DNA from 3 places in the Saccharopolyspora sp. NPDC002376 genome. Region 2 is predicted to be linked to each of the others. Evidence: riboswitches for the same ligand, from Rfam matches in the RefSeq annotation. Region 2 holds a riboswitch; each other region holds the start of a gene.
The links. A riboswitch is a leader RNA that binds a small molecule or an ion and turns the genes downstream of it on or off. The one in region 2 is predicted to bind cobalamin.
Positions count from the first base shown of each region.

Region 1 (5,015 bases), on a different contig from region 2:
GGTGGTGATGGTGCAGCGTCCGCCCCGGCCCGACGCGCCGTCGGCCGGGACGGTCGAGCAGGCCGTGGCCTGGATCGATGACGTGCTGCGCGGTCACGCCGGGTAGCGCCTCGGGGTGAACACGACGTCGTTGCCGTTGGCACCGCTGGCGATTCGCGTGGTCGATGACCCGATCAGCAGCAGGCACCGCATGTCCACATCGGACTGATCGAGGTCGGCGAGGCGCACCACCTTGATGCTCTCCTCCGCGCCACCGATGTCCCGCCCGATGACCACAGGCACGTCCGGCGGGCGGTGCTCCAGGATCGCGTCCCGCGCGGCCGCGACCTGCCAGGTTCGGCTGCGTGAAGCGGGGTTGTAGATCGCCATCACCAGGTCGGCTGCCGCGGCGGCCCGCAGGCGCTCGACGATCACCTCCCACGGCTTGAGCCGGTCGGACAGCGACAGCACGCAGAAGTCGTGCCCCAATGGCGCCCCGACTCGACTGGCCACGGCCTGCGCCGCCGTCATCCCGGGCAGAACCCGCACGGGCACGTCCGAGCGCTCCGCCGCGACCTCCAGCACCGCGCTGGCCATGGCGAACACACCCGGATCACCGGACGAAACCACCGCGACCTTCGACCCGCGCCGAGCCAGCTCCAGCGCGAACTCCGCCCGCTCCGACTCAACGCGGTTGTCGGACGCGTGCTTGCGCTGCCGAGGATTGTCCGGAACCCGCGCGAGATACGGCGCATACCCGACCAAATCGTCAGCCGCGGCAAGCGCCGCCTGAACCTCCGGCGTCACCCACTCGCGCCCACCAGGCCCGAGCCCCACCACAACGACCTCACCCTGACCTGCGGTTTCGGCAACGTCAATTTCTCGCGAAATTGACACCCCACCCTGCGAGTTGGCCGGACTGGGCAACAGGGCCAGGGAGAAGTACGGGACTGTCTCGGGATCGACTTCGGCCAGGGGCTGGTAGCGCTCGCGGTCCGTGGTTGCGCGCTCGACGTACCAGGCTTCGTCCAGGCGGCCCGCCTTCTCGAACGCCTCCCGGACTCCTTCGAAGGTGCGGCCCAGCTTGAGGACCGCCGCGGCGTCGGTCTGGGCGAGCCGCTCGGCGAGGACGTCCGGCGGGAGGGTGCCCGGCAGGACCGTGAAGGTCTCGTCGCGTTCGGCCAGCGGCCGGCCCAGGGTCGCCGAGGCGCCGCTGATGGACGTGATGCCCGGGATCACCTCGGCCCGGAAGCGGCCCGACAGCCGCTTGTGCATGTGCATGTAGGAGCCGTAGAAGAGCGGATCGCCCTCGGCGAGCAGGACCACGTCCCGCCCGGCGTCGAGGTGCGCGGCGAGCCGGGCCGCGCAGTCCGCGTAGAACTCGTCGATGGCACCCTGGTAGCCGCCCGGGTGGTCGGTGGTCTCCGTGGTCACCGGGTAGACCAGCGCTTCTTCGATCTGCCCCGCCCGCAGGTACGGTTCGGCGACCGACCGCGCGATGCTCCGGCCGTGGCGAGCGCTGTGGTAGGCGATCACCTCGGCCTGCTCGATCAGCCGGGCGGCCTTGACCGTCACCAGTTCCGGGTCGCCAGGACCGAGGCCCACGCCGTAGAGCGTGCCCTTGCCGTTGCTGCTCACTCTTCCTCGCTCGCGATCGCGTTGATGGCGGCTACCGCCATGGCGCTGCCGCCCCGACGGCCGCGCACCACCAGGTGCTCCAAACCGCTCGGGTGCGCTGCCAGCGCGTCCTTGGATTCCGCCGCACCGATGAACCCGACCGGTAGGCCCAGCACCGCGGCGGGCTTGTCGGCACCGTCCTCGATCATTTCCAGCAGCCGGAACAACGCCGTCGGCGCATTGCCGATGGCGACCACGGACCCGGCCAGTTGATCGCGCCAGAGCTCCAAAGCCGCCGCACTGCGGGTCGTGTTCAGCTCGCGGGCCAGTTCCGGAACCCGCTCGTTGGACAGCGTGCAGATCACCGGGTTGTCCGCCGGCAGGCGCCGCCTGGTCACGCCCGCGGCGACCATCGCGGCGTCGCACAGGATCGGCGCACCCTCGCGCAGCGCCGCACGCGCGTTGGCCACCACCTCCGGCGAGAACGCGATGTCCTCGACCAGGTCGACCATGCCGCAGGCGTGGATCATCCGCACCGCGACGCCGGCCACGTCCGGCGGCAAGCCGTCCAGCCGGGCTTCCGAGCGGATCGTGGCGAAGGAGCGGCGGTAGATCTCCGCACCTTCCCGGACGTATTCGGGCACCCCGCGGTAGCGGGAGCTGTTCTCGTTCACACTTTCCTCCGTGCCGCGCCGAGCGCGGCGGATACCTGGTCGACATCGGCTTCGGAAGTCCGCGTCGCCCCGTCGAGACCGATCTCGTAGCCGACCTCGGTGGCCAGCACTTCCACGACGCGCCCCGGCGGTCGGCCGCAGCGTCGCTCGCATCCCGACCAGTGCACCGGCAGGTCACCGAGCGACGACGAGCGTCGGGCGTCTTCCCGGACATCGGCCAGCGCCTTCGCGCACCCGGGCCGACCAGCGCACGTGGTCACCCCGACCCCGGCCGAAGCGGGGTCGGTGAGCAGGCCGCGCGCACCGAGTTCCGACGCCCACCGACCGGCTTCGTCCGGTCGCATGCCAGGCAGGACCGCGGTCCGCCAAGGTGTCAGGCGCAGTTCGCCCGCGGCGTCGGATGCGGCGGTGATGATATCCACCTGTTCTCGCGTCAGACGGCCCAGTGGTGCGCCCGCCACGACGGAAACCGTTCCGTCACGCCGAATCACGCGCCCGACCTGCGCATGCGTGGTCGGCACCGGGGGCATCGGATCGGCGGAAACAGCCTCGGCGCCCAGTCGTTCAGCGATCCGTCGCGCCCCGCCGTCGAGTTCGGCCAATCGCCATGCCGAACAGCCCTGCGCTGCCTTCTCCACCAAGAAAGCTTCGGCGGCTGCGATGGCGACTCCAACGGCTCGCTGCGGGGTCGTTCGTACACCAGAATCCATTCCGGCGAGCAGCAACGCGACGGTGTCCGCGAACATCGCTCGCAGCGCGACATCGGCGCCGAGCGAGCTGACGTCGCCGCTGCCGTCATCGACCGCGAACAGGAAACGTCCAGGCAGTTCGGCCAACTCCGGAGTCGCGCAGAGCGCCGCGTCGAGTTCGGCCGCCACCGCTCGCACGTCCACCAGCTCGCGCCCATCAGCGGAGGGCGAGCCGATGATGTTGCGAACTCGCTCGTGCGTGTCCGACGGCAACAACCCCGCTTCGCGCAGCCGCGCGGCGAGCTCCTGCGACGCCCCGGGCGGCAGGCCGCGGACCTGCAGGTTCGCCCGCGAAGTCAGCTCCAGTCCACCGTCCCCCAACGCCGCGACGGCAGCCAACGCACGAACCTGGGACGGGGTCAGCGCGCCGCCGGGAACGCGGATCCGGGCCAGTCCGCCGTCGGCGGCCTCGTGCACCCGCAACGCGCCAGGACACGCATCCCGTTCAGGTCTGGCTCTTCGCAACACGCGGCAGATACTACGGACCCGGGTAGTTGCGGACGCAAACCAAACGCGGTGCGACGCGCATCATGCTCGCGAACCTTGACGTAGGATCACCCCGTTGCGGAAAGTAGTTCGCAGCATCATGCGGCGATGTGCGGAGGAAGTCGGTGCGAATCCGGCGCGGTCCCGCCACTGTCACCGGGGAGCGGACTCCACGATGCCACTGTCCTAACAGGACGGGAAGGCGGAGCGAGCGCTGATCCGGGAGCCAGGAGACTCCGGTCGCCGTTGGACCTGCCGACCGGGGCGAGGAACCCCGAGAGAGGTGCCGTCATGCGCTGCGCAAGCGCGCCCTGGCCCAGCGACGCCGTTCGCCGAGCCGAGGAGCGATCCGCATGATCCTACTTCTGTCCACTTCGGACACAGACCTGCTCAGCGCCCGTGCCGCCGACGCCGACTTCCGGCTCGGCAACCCCGCCCGGCTGGGCGTGGATGACCTGCCGCCGCTGCTGGAGGACGTCGAGCTGGTCGTGGTGCGGCTGCTCGGCGGCCGCCGGGCCTGGGAAGAGGGCCTGGACGCGCTGCTGGCGGGACCGCGCCCGGTGGTCGTGCTCGGCGGTGAGCAGGCCCCGGACGCCGAGCTGATGGAGTGCTCGACGGTGCCGGCCGGGGTGTGCGCCGAAGCGCACCGCTACCTCGCCCATGGCGGCCCGGACAACCTCGCTCAGCTGCACCGATTCCTCTCCGACACGGTTCTGCTCACCGGCCACGGCTTCGAACCGCCGGCGGAAACGCCGTCCTGGGGCGTGCTCGAACGGACCCCGCAGCGCACCGAAGGCCCGACCGTCGCGGTGCTCTACTACCGAGCGCACCACATGGCGGGCAACACCGCGTTCGCGCACGCGCTGTGCGAGGCGATCGAGGACGCCGGCGGCCAAGCCCTACCGCTGTTCTGCGCCTCGCTGCGCGCACCCGACCCGGAACTGCTGGAACAGCTGGGCAAAGCGGACGCGCTGGTCGTCACCGTGCTCGCCGCCGGAGGCACCAAGCCCGCCACCGCTTCGGCCGGTGGTGACGACGAGGCGTGGGACGTCGGCGCGCTCGCCGAACTCGACATCCCGATCTTGCAAGGCCTGTGCCTGACCAGCAGCCGCGCCGCGTGGGAGGAGAACGACGAAGGCCTGTCGCCGCTGGACATGGCCACGCAGGTGGCAGTGCCCGAGTTCGACGGCCGCTTGATCACGGTTCCGTTCTCGTTCAAGGAGAACGACGCCGAAGGCCTGCCGGTCTACGTCGCCGATCCTGAACGGGCGGCCCGCGTCGCCGGCATCGCGGTCCGCCACGCCGCGCTGCGGCACATCCCGCCGCAGGACAAGCGCCTGGCGCTGATGCTGTCGGCCTACCCGACCAAGCACTCCCGGATCGGCAACGCGGTCGGCCTGGACACCCCGGTCAGCGCGGTCCGCCTGCTGCGGGAGCTGCGCGACCAGGGCTACGACATCGGCCCGGCGGACGGTCCGGACGCACTGCCCGGTGTCGCCGACCAGGACGG
Region 1 covers NZ_JBSFBZ010000011.1:119,141-124,155, forward strand. The annotation lists gene ACWCO2_RS10950 (cobalt-precorrin-6A reductase) at 1-106, shown strand, start outside; gene ACWCO2_RS10955 (precorrin-2 C(20)-methyltransferase) at 94-1,617, opposite strand; gene ACWCO2_RS10960 (precorrin-8X methylmutase) at 1,614-2,240, opposite strand; gene ACWCO2_RS10965 (precorrin-3B synthase) at 2,267-3,436, opposite strand; cobalamin riboswitch at 3,580-3,760, shown strand; gene cobN (cobaltochelatase subunit CobN) at 3,859-5,015, shown strand, end outside.
Region 1: it holds a riboswitch for cobalamin, as region 2 does, so the genes downstream of both, cobN (cobaltochelatase subunit CobN) here and ACWCO2_RS27470 (ribonucleoside-diphosphate reductase subunit alpha) in region 2, are expected to answer to the same signal.

Region 2 (5,015 bases):
GGGATGCTCCGGACTGGTACTCGATGACCCGGGTTTCGAAGAAGTTCTTCTCCTTCTTCAGGTCCATCGCCTCCGACATCCACGGGAACGGGTTCTCCGTCTCCGGGAACACCGGCTCGAGGCCGAGCTGGTCGCAGCGGCGGTTGGTGATGAAGTGCATGTACTGGGCGCACAGATCGGCGTTGATGCCGAGGATGCCGCGGGGCATGGTGTTGCGGCCGTAGGCGATCTCGAGTCCGCACGCCTCGGTGAGCATCTGGCGGACCTCGACCTGGAACTCCGGGGTCCACAGGTGCGGGTTCTCCAACTTGATCTGGTTGATGCAGTCGATGCCGAAGTTCAGGTGGATCGACTCGTCGCGCAGGATGTACTGGTACTGCTCGGCGATGCCGACCATCTTGTTCCGCCGGCCCAGCGCCAGGATCTGCGCGAAACCGGTGTAGAACCACATGCCTTCGAAGATGACGTAGAACGCGACCAGGTCGCGCAGGAAGGCCTGGTCGGCCTCGGTGGTGCCGGTCGCGAAGTCCGGGTCCTCCAGGCTCTGGGTGTACTGAAGCGCCCAGGCGTCCTTGTCGGAGATCGACGGGATCTCCCGGTACATGTTGAACAGCTCGCCCTCGTCGAGGCCGAGGCTCTCGCAGATGTACTGGAAGGTGTGCGTGTGCACGGCTTCCTCGAAGGCCTGGCGCAGCAGGTACTGGCGGCATTCGGGGTTGGTGATGTGCCGGTAGACCGCGAGCACGATGTTGTTGGCGACCAGGGACTCCGCGGTGGCGAAGAACCCGAGGTTGCGCTTGAGCATCAGCCGTTCGTCGTCGCTGAGTCCGTCGGTGGACTTCCACAGCGCGATGTCGGCCTGCATCGAGATCTCGGTGGGCATCCAGTGGTTGTTGCAGCCGGCGAGGTACTTCTCCCACGCCCAGCCGTACTTCAGCGGCAGCAGCTGGTTGACGTCGGCGCGGGCGTTGATCATCGCCTTCTCGCTGACGTCGACGCGCCCGCCGGAGCGGTCGATCTCGCCGAGCCCGGCGGAGGCGGAGGAGGATTGCAGGGAGGTCATGCCGTGGTGCTCCAGGAGGAAGTTCGGTTCAGGAGGAGAGCCAGGTTCACCCGGGCCTAGATGACAGCGGCGCGAAGCGCCACCGTAGGGGTGGCGGTCGGGAGAGGGAATGGTCAATTTCTCGCGGAATTGACCATCCCCCGGGACGTCACTGGCAGGCTTCGCAGTCCGGGTCTTCGACGGAGCAGGCCACTCCGGTCGTGGTCGGGATCGCGGTGGGCGTGGTCGGGACGGCGTTGAGCTTGCCGTCGGTGCCGCGCAGGGTGCTCTTCTCCACGTGGGTCGCGCTGGTGGAGCGCAGGTAGTACGTGGTCTTGAGGCCCTTGCGCCAGGCCAGCCGGTAGAGCTCGTCGAGCTTGCGACCGCTGGGGGCGGCGACGTAGAGGTTCAGCGACTGGGCCTGGTCGATCCACTTCTGCCGGCGCGCCGCGGCGTCGACCAGCCAGTGCGGCTCGATCTCGAATGCGGTGGCGTAGAGCTCCTTGAGCTCCTGCGGGATCCGGTCGATCGGCAGCAGGCTTCCGTCGTGGAGCTTCAGGTCGGCGACCATCTCCTCGTCCCACAGCCCGACGCGCTTGAGGTCGGCGACCAGGTGCGGGTTGACCACCGTGAAGTCGCCGGACATGTTCGCCTTGACGTACAGGTTCCGGTAGACCGGCTCGATCGACTGGTTGACGCCGCAGATGTTGGCGATGGTCGCAGTCGGCGCGATGGCCATCACGTTGGAGTTGCGCATCCCGTCGCGGACGACGCGTTCCCGCAGCGCCGCCCAGTCCATGGTGGACGAACGGTCGAGGTCGATGTCACCACCGCGGGCTTCGGCGAGCAGCTCCAGCGAGTCGATCGGCAGCACGCCCTGGCTCCACAGCGACCCGTCGAAGGTCTCGTAGCGGCCGCGCTCCGCCGCCAGCTGGCTGGACGCGCTGATCGCGTGGTAGCTGATCAGCTCCATGCTGCGGTCGGCGAACTCCACCGCGTCCTGCGTCGACGGCGCGATGCGCTGCACGAACAGCGCGTCGGCGAAGCCCATCAGCCCCAGCCCGATCGGCCGGTGCCGCAGGTTGGACCGGCGGGCCTCCGGGATCGTGTAGAAGTTGATGTCGATGACGTTGTCCAGCATCCGGACCGCGGTGCGGGTGGTGCGCTCCAGGCGCTCGGCGTCGATCCCGTCGGCCGTCACGTGGTGTGCCAGGTTGATCGAGCCGAGGTTGCACACCGCGACCTCGTCGACGCTGGTGTTCAGGGTGATCTCGGTGCACAGGTTCGAGGAGTGCACCACGCCCGAGTGCTGCTGCGGGGACCGCAGGTTGCACGGGTCCTTGAAGGTGATCCACGGGTGCCCGGTCTCGAACAGCATCGTCAGCATCCGCCGCCACAGCTCGACCGCGCGGACCCGCTTGAACACCGCGATCTCACCGCGATCGGCGGCCTGCTCGTAGGCGCGGTAGCGCTCGGCGAACGCCGTGCCGTAGAGGTCGTGCAGGTCCGGCGTCTCGTCGGGGGAGAACAGCGTCCACTGCTCGTCGGCCTCGACCCGGCGCAGGAATTCGTCGGGCACCCAGTTCGCCGTGTTCATGTCGTGGGTGCGGCGCCGGTCGTCGCCGGTGTTCTTGCGCAGGTCGAGGAATTCCTCGACGTCGATGTGCCAGGTCTCCAGGTAGGCGCAGACCGCGCCCTTGCGCTTACCGCCCTGGTTGACCGCCACCGCCGTGTCGTTGGCGATCTTCAGGAACGGCACCACGCCCTGCGACTTGCCGTTGGTGCCCTTGATGTGCGCGCCGATGCCGCGCACCGGCGTCCAATCATTGCCGAGGCCGCCGGCGTACTTCGACAGCAGCGCGTTGTTGCTGATCGAGTGGAAGATGCCGGACAGGTCGTCGTCCACAGTGGTCAGGAAGCACGAGGACAGCTGGGGGCGGGTGGTGCCGGCGTTGAACAGCGTCGGCGTCGAGCACATGAAGTCGAACGACGACAGCAGCTGGTAGAACTCGATCGCGCGGGCTTCGCGGTCGTCCTCGCGCAGCGCCAGGCCCATCGCCACCCGCATGAAGAAGGCCTGCGGCAGCTCGAAGCGCACGCCGCCCTCGTGCAGGAAGTACCGGTCGTAGAGGGTCTGCAGACCCAGGAAGCCGAACTCCAGGTCGCGTTCGGGCTTCAGCGCGCGGCCCAGGCGGTCAAGGTCGAAGTTCGCCAGCTCCGGGTCCAGCTGCTCGAGCACCACCCCCCGGCGCACGTATTCGGCGAAGTGCTCGGCGTAGTCCGAGTCCGGCTCCACGCCGAGGAACTCCAGCGCTTCGCGGCGCATCCGGTTCAGCAGCAGGCGGGCGGTGACCTGCGAGTAGTTCGGTTCGGTCTCGATCAGGGTGCGGGCAGCCATGATCTGGGCCAGCGAGAGCTCGTCGTCGCTGATCCCCGCGTAGCCGGTGCGCCGCACCTCGTCGAGCACGGCTTCAGCGGACACGCCGGACAATCCGGCGCATGCCTGGTGGACCGTGGTGGACACCTCGGTCCAGTCGTTGAGTGTGGCCGTCACTGGCTCTCTCCCCTCGCGAGCTCTGCGGACCACGAGCGCGCGCGAGAAGACCAAGGCGACGAGCGCCGCCGATCGTCCACGCGGACCCGCCCTCGAGGCCCCGGACAGCACGCCTTGTCGCGTGCACCGGTGGCAGGTCTTCGGACTCACGGGCGGCCTACTGGTCGTGGCTTCCCAGGCGTTGGCCCAGTGCTCTACCGCCGCCCGGAATGGGCGGTCAGGTCACGACGGTCGTTCCCGTTCACCGCTGCGGGGCAGTCCCGGATTCGCACCGGGTTCCCTCTTGCCTCACCAGATCGCTCCGGTGAACCACCAGCGAGCGACACACTACATGTTGGGTTTGGGGCTGATGTGAATGGGCAGATATCGGCGTGTTGTGCTCCCCGGCCGGGTGGCAGAAACTTGCGACCGGAGCCTGCCGAAAGGGGTTGCCCGTGGACGAGGCGCAGCTGTGGTCGTTGCTGGAGGAGCTGACCACGGCGGAGAAAGCCCGGCTGCTGACCGGCGCCAGCTTCTGGACGTCGCATCCTATGCCGAAGGTCGGACTGCGCTCGATGGTGCTCTCCGACGGTCCGAACGGGGTGCGCGGAACGGAGTGGGACGAGAGCGACACGTCGCTGCTGCTGCCGGTGGCGTCCGCGATGGGGGCCACTTGGGACCGGACAGCGGCCCGGGCGGCGGGGGAGCTGTTCGGCGACGAGGCGCGTCGCCGGGGTGCGCACGTGGTGCTGGCGCCGACGGTGAACGTGCACCGGAGTCCGTTCGGCGGCAGGCACTTCGAGAATGTCCGGGTTGCCGCATGGGGCGAAGTCGTTGCGGTTGCGGGCGAATGTGAGCGCGGAACTCGGCGAGCACGTGTTCGGGGTGAACGGCACCGGGCACTTCCGGGCCGAGGTCTCGGGCCGTGAGGTGCTGGCGGCGGACGTGGCGCGCACGGCGGATGTCGACGACCTGCTGGCGGACCTGCTGGAACCGCCGGAGCAGCGGTTCAACGTCGTGCTGGTGGATTCGGACCTGGATTCGTCGGGGCAGATGGCGTTGACCGTGGACTTCACCCCGGAGAACACCGCGGGCCTGGTTTCGGTCGAGCTCGGCCACCGGGCGCGGGAGTGGGACGACGCGAGCGAGCTCGCCGCGGCGCTCGCGGTCGCCCGAGGCGCCGATGTCGCGGTGGTGGTGGTCGGCACCAACGACGAGGTCGAGACCGAGGGACGGGACCGGAGTTCGCTGGATCTGCCGGGCGCGCAGGACGAACTGGTCCGCGAGGTGCTGGCGGTGAACCCGAACACCGTGGTGGTGGTCAACGCCGGAGCGCCGGTGCTCATGCCGTGGAGTGGCGAAGTTCCGGCGGTGCTGTGGACGTGGTTCGGGAGCCAGGAGTACGGCGACGCGCTCGCAGACGTCCTGCTGGGGCGAGCG
Region 2 covers NZ_JBSFBZ010000050.1:442-5,456, forward strand. The annotation lists gene ACWCO2_RS27465 (ribonucleotide-diphosphate reductase subunit beta) at 1-1,063, opposite strand, end outside; gene ACWCO2_RS27470 (ribonucleoside-diphosphate reductase subunit alpha) at 1,212-3,596, opposite strand; cobalamin riboswitch at 3,711-3,925, opposite strand; gene ACWCO2_RS27475 (glycoside hydrolase family 3 N-terminal domain-containing protein) at 4,031-4,504, shown strand; gene ACWCO2_RS27480 (glycoside hydrolase family 3 protein) at 4,428-5,015, shown strand, end outside.

Region 3 (5,015 bases), on a different contig from region 2:
CACCGACCGCGGTCCTGGCTTCCTCGTGCCAGATCGAGGAGTTCGTCCAGGTCGACAGCGTTCGGCACGTGTTGTTCGTAGCCGTTCGCGAGCTTCTTCAGCAGATGCTGCGGCAACGCGGTGTGGCCGCGTTCGATCCTGCTCATCGTGCTGTTGGTCTTCCCGATGAGCTTGCCAGCAGCGTCGAGGTCGAGACCGGTCTGCTCCCGCGCGTGACGCAGGAGGTGGCCTACGAGGAGTCGCCGGACGGTCGGTGTTGGCATGCCGTAGAGCATCGCACTCGGTCTGCCCACGAGGGTTACACCCTTTCGCGTGGCAGTTGATCGTTTCCCTTGCGCCTCAACAGTACCTTCAATCACATTAAAGTGGGATTGCAACAAGTTGGGAGAGGGCGATGGCTGGGGACTTCTTCGGGGTGGACTGGTTCTGGCGGCCGATTGGCGTTGGGCGGCATGCCTTTGGCGTTGCTGCGAAGCGGGCTGAGCCTCATGACTCGGTGGCGTCGTTCTGCGGGGTTGAGGTTGAGGCGTGGCAGGTGCAGCGGCTTCCGCCGGAGTCGGAGTGGATCGACCAGGACACCTGCATGGATTGCTGGGTGCGGATCAGCGCCAGGTGGTCGTGAGTGCGTGGCAGTGCTCCAGCACGGCTGCGCACTCACGACATCTGACCTGCACAAACGCGACTTTTGGCGAAGGAATGGGGACGGGGATGTTCTGGCTTCAGGTGACCACGCTCGTGCTCGTCAACGTGCTGATCGCGAGCATGTTGTTCATTCGGCCGGCGCGGGCGCAGCACAGTGGTGCTGGGGATGGGGCGCTGAACGTGTGGCAGTTGATCGATGAGGTCGAGGCGGAGAGACGGCGACAAGTCGAGTCCACCGGTCGTCATCACCTCCGGTCGGATCCCTGAGCTGGTCCGGTGCCCGAATCCCCCGACCTCGCGGGCACCGGACCTCCCCGGTGGGCCGGGCGTCACCCCTCCCGGCGCCCGGCCCACCGCCCCCGGAAAGCTGATTGACTCTCCAGTGGCTGGAGTCCTTACGGTGGCGACGTCTGATCTGCTGGTCTGCTCGTCACGTCAGGAAGGGACCATGGCCGTTCGAAGTGACATCGGGGTCTGTCCCGAATGCCGAGCCCTGGCGCACGACCCACCGGATCAGGCGGAGTTGTCCGCTCCGAGGCGGGGGAAGGGGTGGGTGGAGAACACCACCTCCACCGGGACTTCGAAGTGCTCCGCGATGCGCAAAGCCAGGTGGAGGCTCGGGCTGTACTCGCCGCGCTCCAGGTAGCCCACCGTTTGGTAGTGCACGCCGAGGGCCTCGGCGAGCTGGCGGCGGGAGGTTCCCCGTTCCGCGCGCAGCATCGCGATGCGGTTGTAGATCGTCTCGCTCATGTTCCCTCCGCCGTCAGCGCACGCGCTGCATGGCTTTCTCCCTCCGCGCTGCCACGATCGAACCGGACTCGCGCCGCGCCATCCGCCGCAGGATCACCGGGGCCACGCTGAGTCCGAGCACGGCCCACAGGCCGAGCATCCCGATAGTTTCCAGGTGCCGCCAGGACTCGCCGATCTCGGCCGTCACCGCCGCGTCCGGCAGCAGCGCCGAGCGCATGCCCAGGCCCAGCCAGTACATCGGGAAGACCTGCGCGATCCACTGCACCCATTCCGGGAAGACGGTGATGGGGAAGAAGATCCCGGAGATCGCGACCAGTCCCATCATCGGCAGGAACATCAGCGCCATGCTGCTCGGTGTGTTGAACAGCGAGCCGAGGCTCGCCCCGATCGGGATCGTCGCGGTCAGGCCCAGGACCGTCAGCCCGAGCACGCCCAACCACGAACCCAGGCCGAGCGTGAAGCCCTCGAACATCACCAGGCACGGGATCAGCAGGATCGCCATGCTGATGAAGGTCATCCCGATGATCAGCACGATCTTGCCGATCAGGTAACCGAACATGCCGTGCGGCACGGCTTTGGCCCGCAGCAGCGTGCCGTCCTCGCGTTCGGTGACCAGCATCTGTCCCGTGCTGATCAGCCCGCCGAGCGCGATGGTCATGCCGAGCGCGCCGGGTACGCTCGTCATCCCGAGCGCGACGCCGTTCACGACGGAACTGCGTTGGGAGGACAGCACCACGAGCAGGATCACGGTCGGCGCCAGGTAGCCCATCAGGTCCTGCCGGTTGGCCAAGGTCTGGCGGAACTCGATCCACCCTCGCTGCAGCCCGACACGCACGGTGTTGGCGTTCACCGGTTCACCTCCACGTTCGCGAACGGCAGCGCGGCGATCTCGCCGTGCCCGGACTCGTGCGCCTGCACCAGCGCCATGTAGGTGTCCTCCAAGGTTGCCCGGCGCACTTCGAGGTCGGCTACGGATTCGCCGTGCTGCGCGAGCAGCTCGCGGACGAAGGCGGTCGCGTCCGCCGCGGAGTGCACGAACCGCTGGCCGTCGACGGACCACTTGATCTCGGAATCGGCGGTGACCTGCCGGGAGAGCTGGTCGGCGGAACCGTCGGCGACGATGCGGCCGCCAGCCAGGATCAAGATGCGGTCGGCCAGCTTCTCCACCTCGTCCAGGTCGTGCGTGGTGAGCAGGACGGTGGTGTCCTCGTCGGCGAGCTGGTGCACCAGGTCGTGGAACTCGCGCCGGGCCTGCGGGTCGAAGCCCACCGTGGGTTCGTCCAGGAACAGCAGTTCCGGGCGGCCGACGATGCCGATCGCCACGTCCAGCCGGCGCCGCTGCCCACCGGAGAGCTGCCGGATGCGCTTGTCCGCGTGCTCGGTCAGCCCGACCGCGTCGACGAGGTCGTCGGTGTTCCACGGCTTGCGGTAGGGCGTGTAGTAGCTGCTCAGGTGTGACAGCAGTTCGCGCACCTTCCACTTGCCGTGGTCGCGCCAGGACTGGAGCACGACGCCGAGCCGCGCCCGCCAGCGCTCGTCGCCGTGCGCCGGGTCGGCGCCGAGGACTCGGACGTCGCCGCCCGACCGCATCCGGAAGCCTTCCAGGATCTCGATCGTGGTGCTCTTGCCCGCCCCGTTGGGCCCCAGGAGCGCGAGGACTTCACCGCGGCGCGCGGTGAAGTCGACGCCTTTGAGCACGTCCGTCGTTCCGTAGCTCATCCGCAGGTCGCGAACGTCGAGCACGGTCGTATCGGTGGATGGCGGTATCGCGTGGTCGTTGGTAGCTGTCATTTCCCCAGTACCTTCTGTAATGTACATTCGTCGATATGTAGTACAGATACTACATCTCCGAAGCGGGGCTGATCGAGTGTGGCGTGGATCTCAGCATCGGAGAGATCGACTTCAGCCGCGGTGGACGGCGGCCGGATACTGGACGGGCCTTGCCAACGGGGGTTCGGTGGATAGCCTTGGCAGTGCTGGTGGTTCGTCCGCTTCCGCGCAGCGGGAGGGGACGAGGCAAGAGGGAACCCGGTGCGAATCCGGGACTGCCCCGCAGCGGTGAGCGGGAACGACCGCCGTCATCGAGCACTGGACGCCAACTTCTGGGAAGCGACGGCCAATAGGAATCTCCGATTCGGAGAGCGCCCGCGAGTCCGAAGACCTGCCGCCGGTGCGCCCGCTGACCGGTGGGCGCGGTTCGAGGTCTCGTGGGAGGACCTGACCGACGAGCGGCTGCTGCCTGCCCGCTGGTCCACGCCCGCACGACCTCGGCACCCCTGATGTCGAGCTCGCGAGGTGAGGACTTGACCGGCAAAATCGGATCGACCGTACTCGGGTATCCCCGGATCGGCCCGAAGCGAGAGCTGAAACGAGCCCTGGAGAGCTACTGGGCGGGCCGTTCCAGCGAGGCGGAACTGCGCGAAACCGCCCGGAACCTGCGCGTCGACACCTGGCGCCGGCTGCGCGACGCCGGCCTGGACTCGGTGCCCAGCAACACTTTTTCCTACTACGACCAGGTTCTCGACACCGCCGTCACCTTCGGTGCGGTGCCCAAGCGCTACACCGAGCTCGGACTCGGACCGCTGGACACCTACTTCGCGATGGCGCGGGGCGTGGATGCGGTGGCGCCTTTGGAGATGACCAAGTGGTTCGACACCAACTACCACTACCTGGTGCCGGAAATCGGTCCGGGCACGAAGTTCTCGTTGGCCGACCGCACGCCCGTCGAGCAGTACCGCGAGGCGCTGGAGGCCGGGGTGACCACGCGCCCGGTGATGGTCGGTCCGCTGACCTTCCTGCTGCTGGCCAAGTCCGCCGCGGGGGATTCCTTCCAGCCGCTGGGCAAGTTGCCTGAACTCCTCGAGGCCTACGCCGAACTGCTGCGCGAGCTGCACCGCGCCGGGGTCGAGTGGGTGCAGCTCGACGAGCCCGCGTTCGCCGCTGACCGCACGCCCGAGCAGCTCAAGGCGCTCGGCGATGCCTATCGGCAGCTAGGCGGGCTGTCCGCACGGCCGAAGCTGCTGGTAGCGGGGTACTTCGGCGACTTCGGCGAGGCCCTGCGGGTACTCGCGGGAACTCGGGTTGAAGCGTTCGGCGTGGACCTGGTGACCGATCCGTCCACTGTGGATTCGCTGTCCGGGGTGCCGGGGTTGCGGGACAAGACGCTGGTCGCCGGGCTCGTCGACGGGCGCAACATCTGGCGCACCGACCTCGACCGCGCGCTCACCACGGCGGCCACCCTGCTCGGCTTGGCCGGTGAGGTCGCCGTGAGCACGTCGTGCTCGCTGCTGCACGTGCCCTACGACGTTCAGGTCGAGGACATCGATCCGCAGGTCAAGTCCTGGCTGGCCTTCGCCGCGCAGAAGATCCACGAGGTCGTGGTGCTCGGGCGTGCTCTGCGGGACGGTCGGGACGTCGTGGCCGACGAGCTCTCCGCCGCACGCGACGCCATCGCCGACCGGGCGGGTGCGACGCGCGTGCGCAACAACCGCGTCCGCGCGCGGCTGGAGTCGCTGCGGCCGGAGCACTCGCAGCGCGGCGACTACCAGAAGCGGCGTGCGGCGCAGCAGAAGTCCTTGCAGCTGCCGCCGTTGCCGACCACGACGATCGGTTCGTTCCCGCAG
Region 3 covers NZ_JBSFBZ010000003.1:56,807-61,821, forward strand. The annotation lists gene ACWCO2_RS03230 (helix-turn-helix domain-containing protein) at 1-380, opposite strand, end outside; gene ACWCO2_RS03235 (hypothetical protein) at 724-909, shown strand; gene ACWCO2_RS03240 (helix-turn-helix transcriptional regulator) at 1,156-1,392, opposite strand; gene ACWCO2_RS03245 (ABC transporter permease) at 1,406-2,242, opposite strand; gene ACWCO2_RS03250 (ABC transporter ATP-binding protein) at 2,239-3,183, opposite strand; cobalamin riboswitch at 3,356-3,575, shown strand; gene metE (5-methyltetrahydropteroyltriglutamate--homocysteine S-methyltransferase) at 3,696-5,015, shown strand, end outside.
Region 3: it holds a riboswitch for cobalamin, as region 2 does, so the genes downstream of both, metE (5-methyltetrahydropteroyltriglutamate--homocysteine S-methyltransferase) here and ACWCO2_RS27470 (ribonucleoside-diphosphate reductase subunit alpha) in region 2, are expected to answer to the same signal.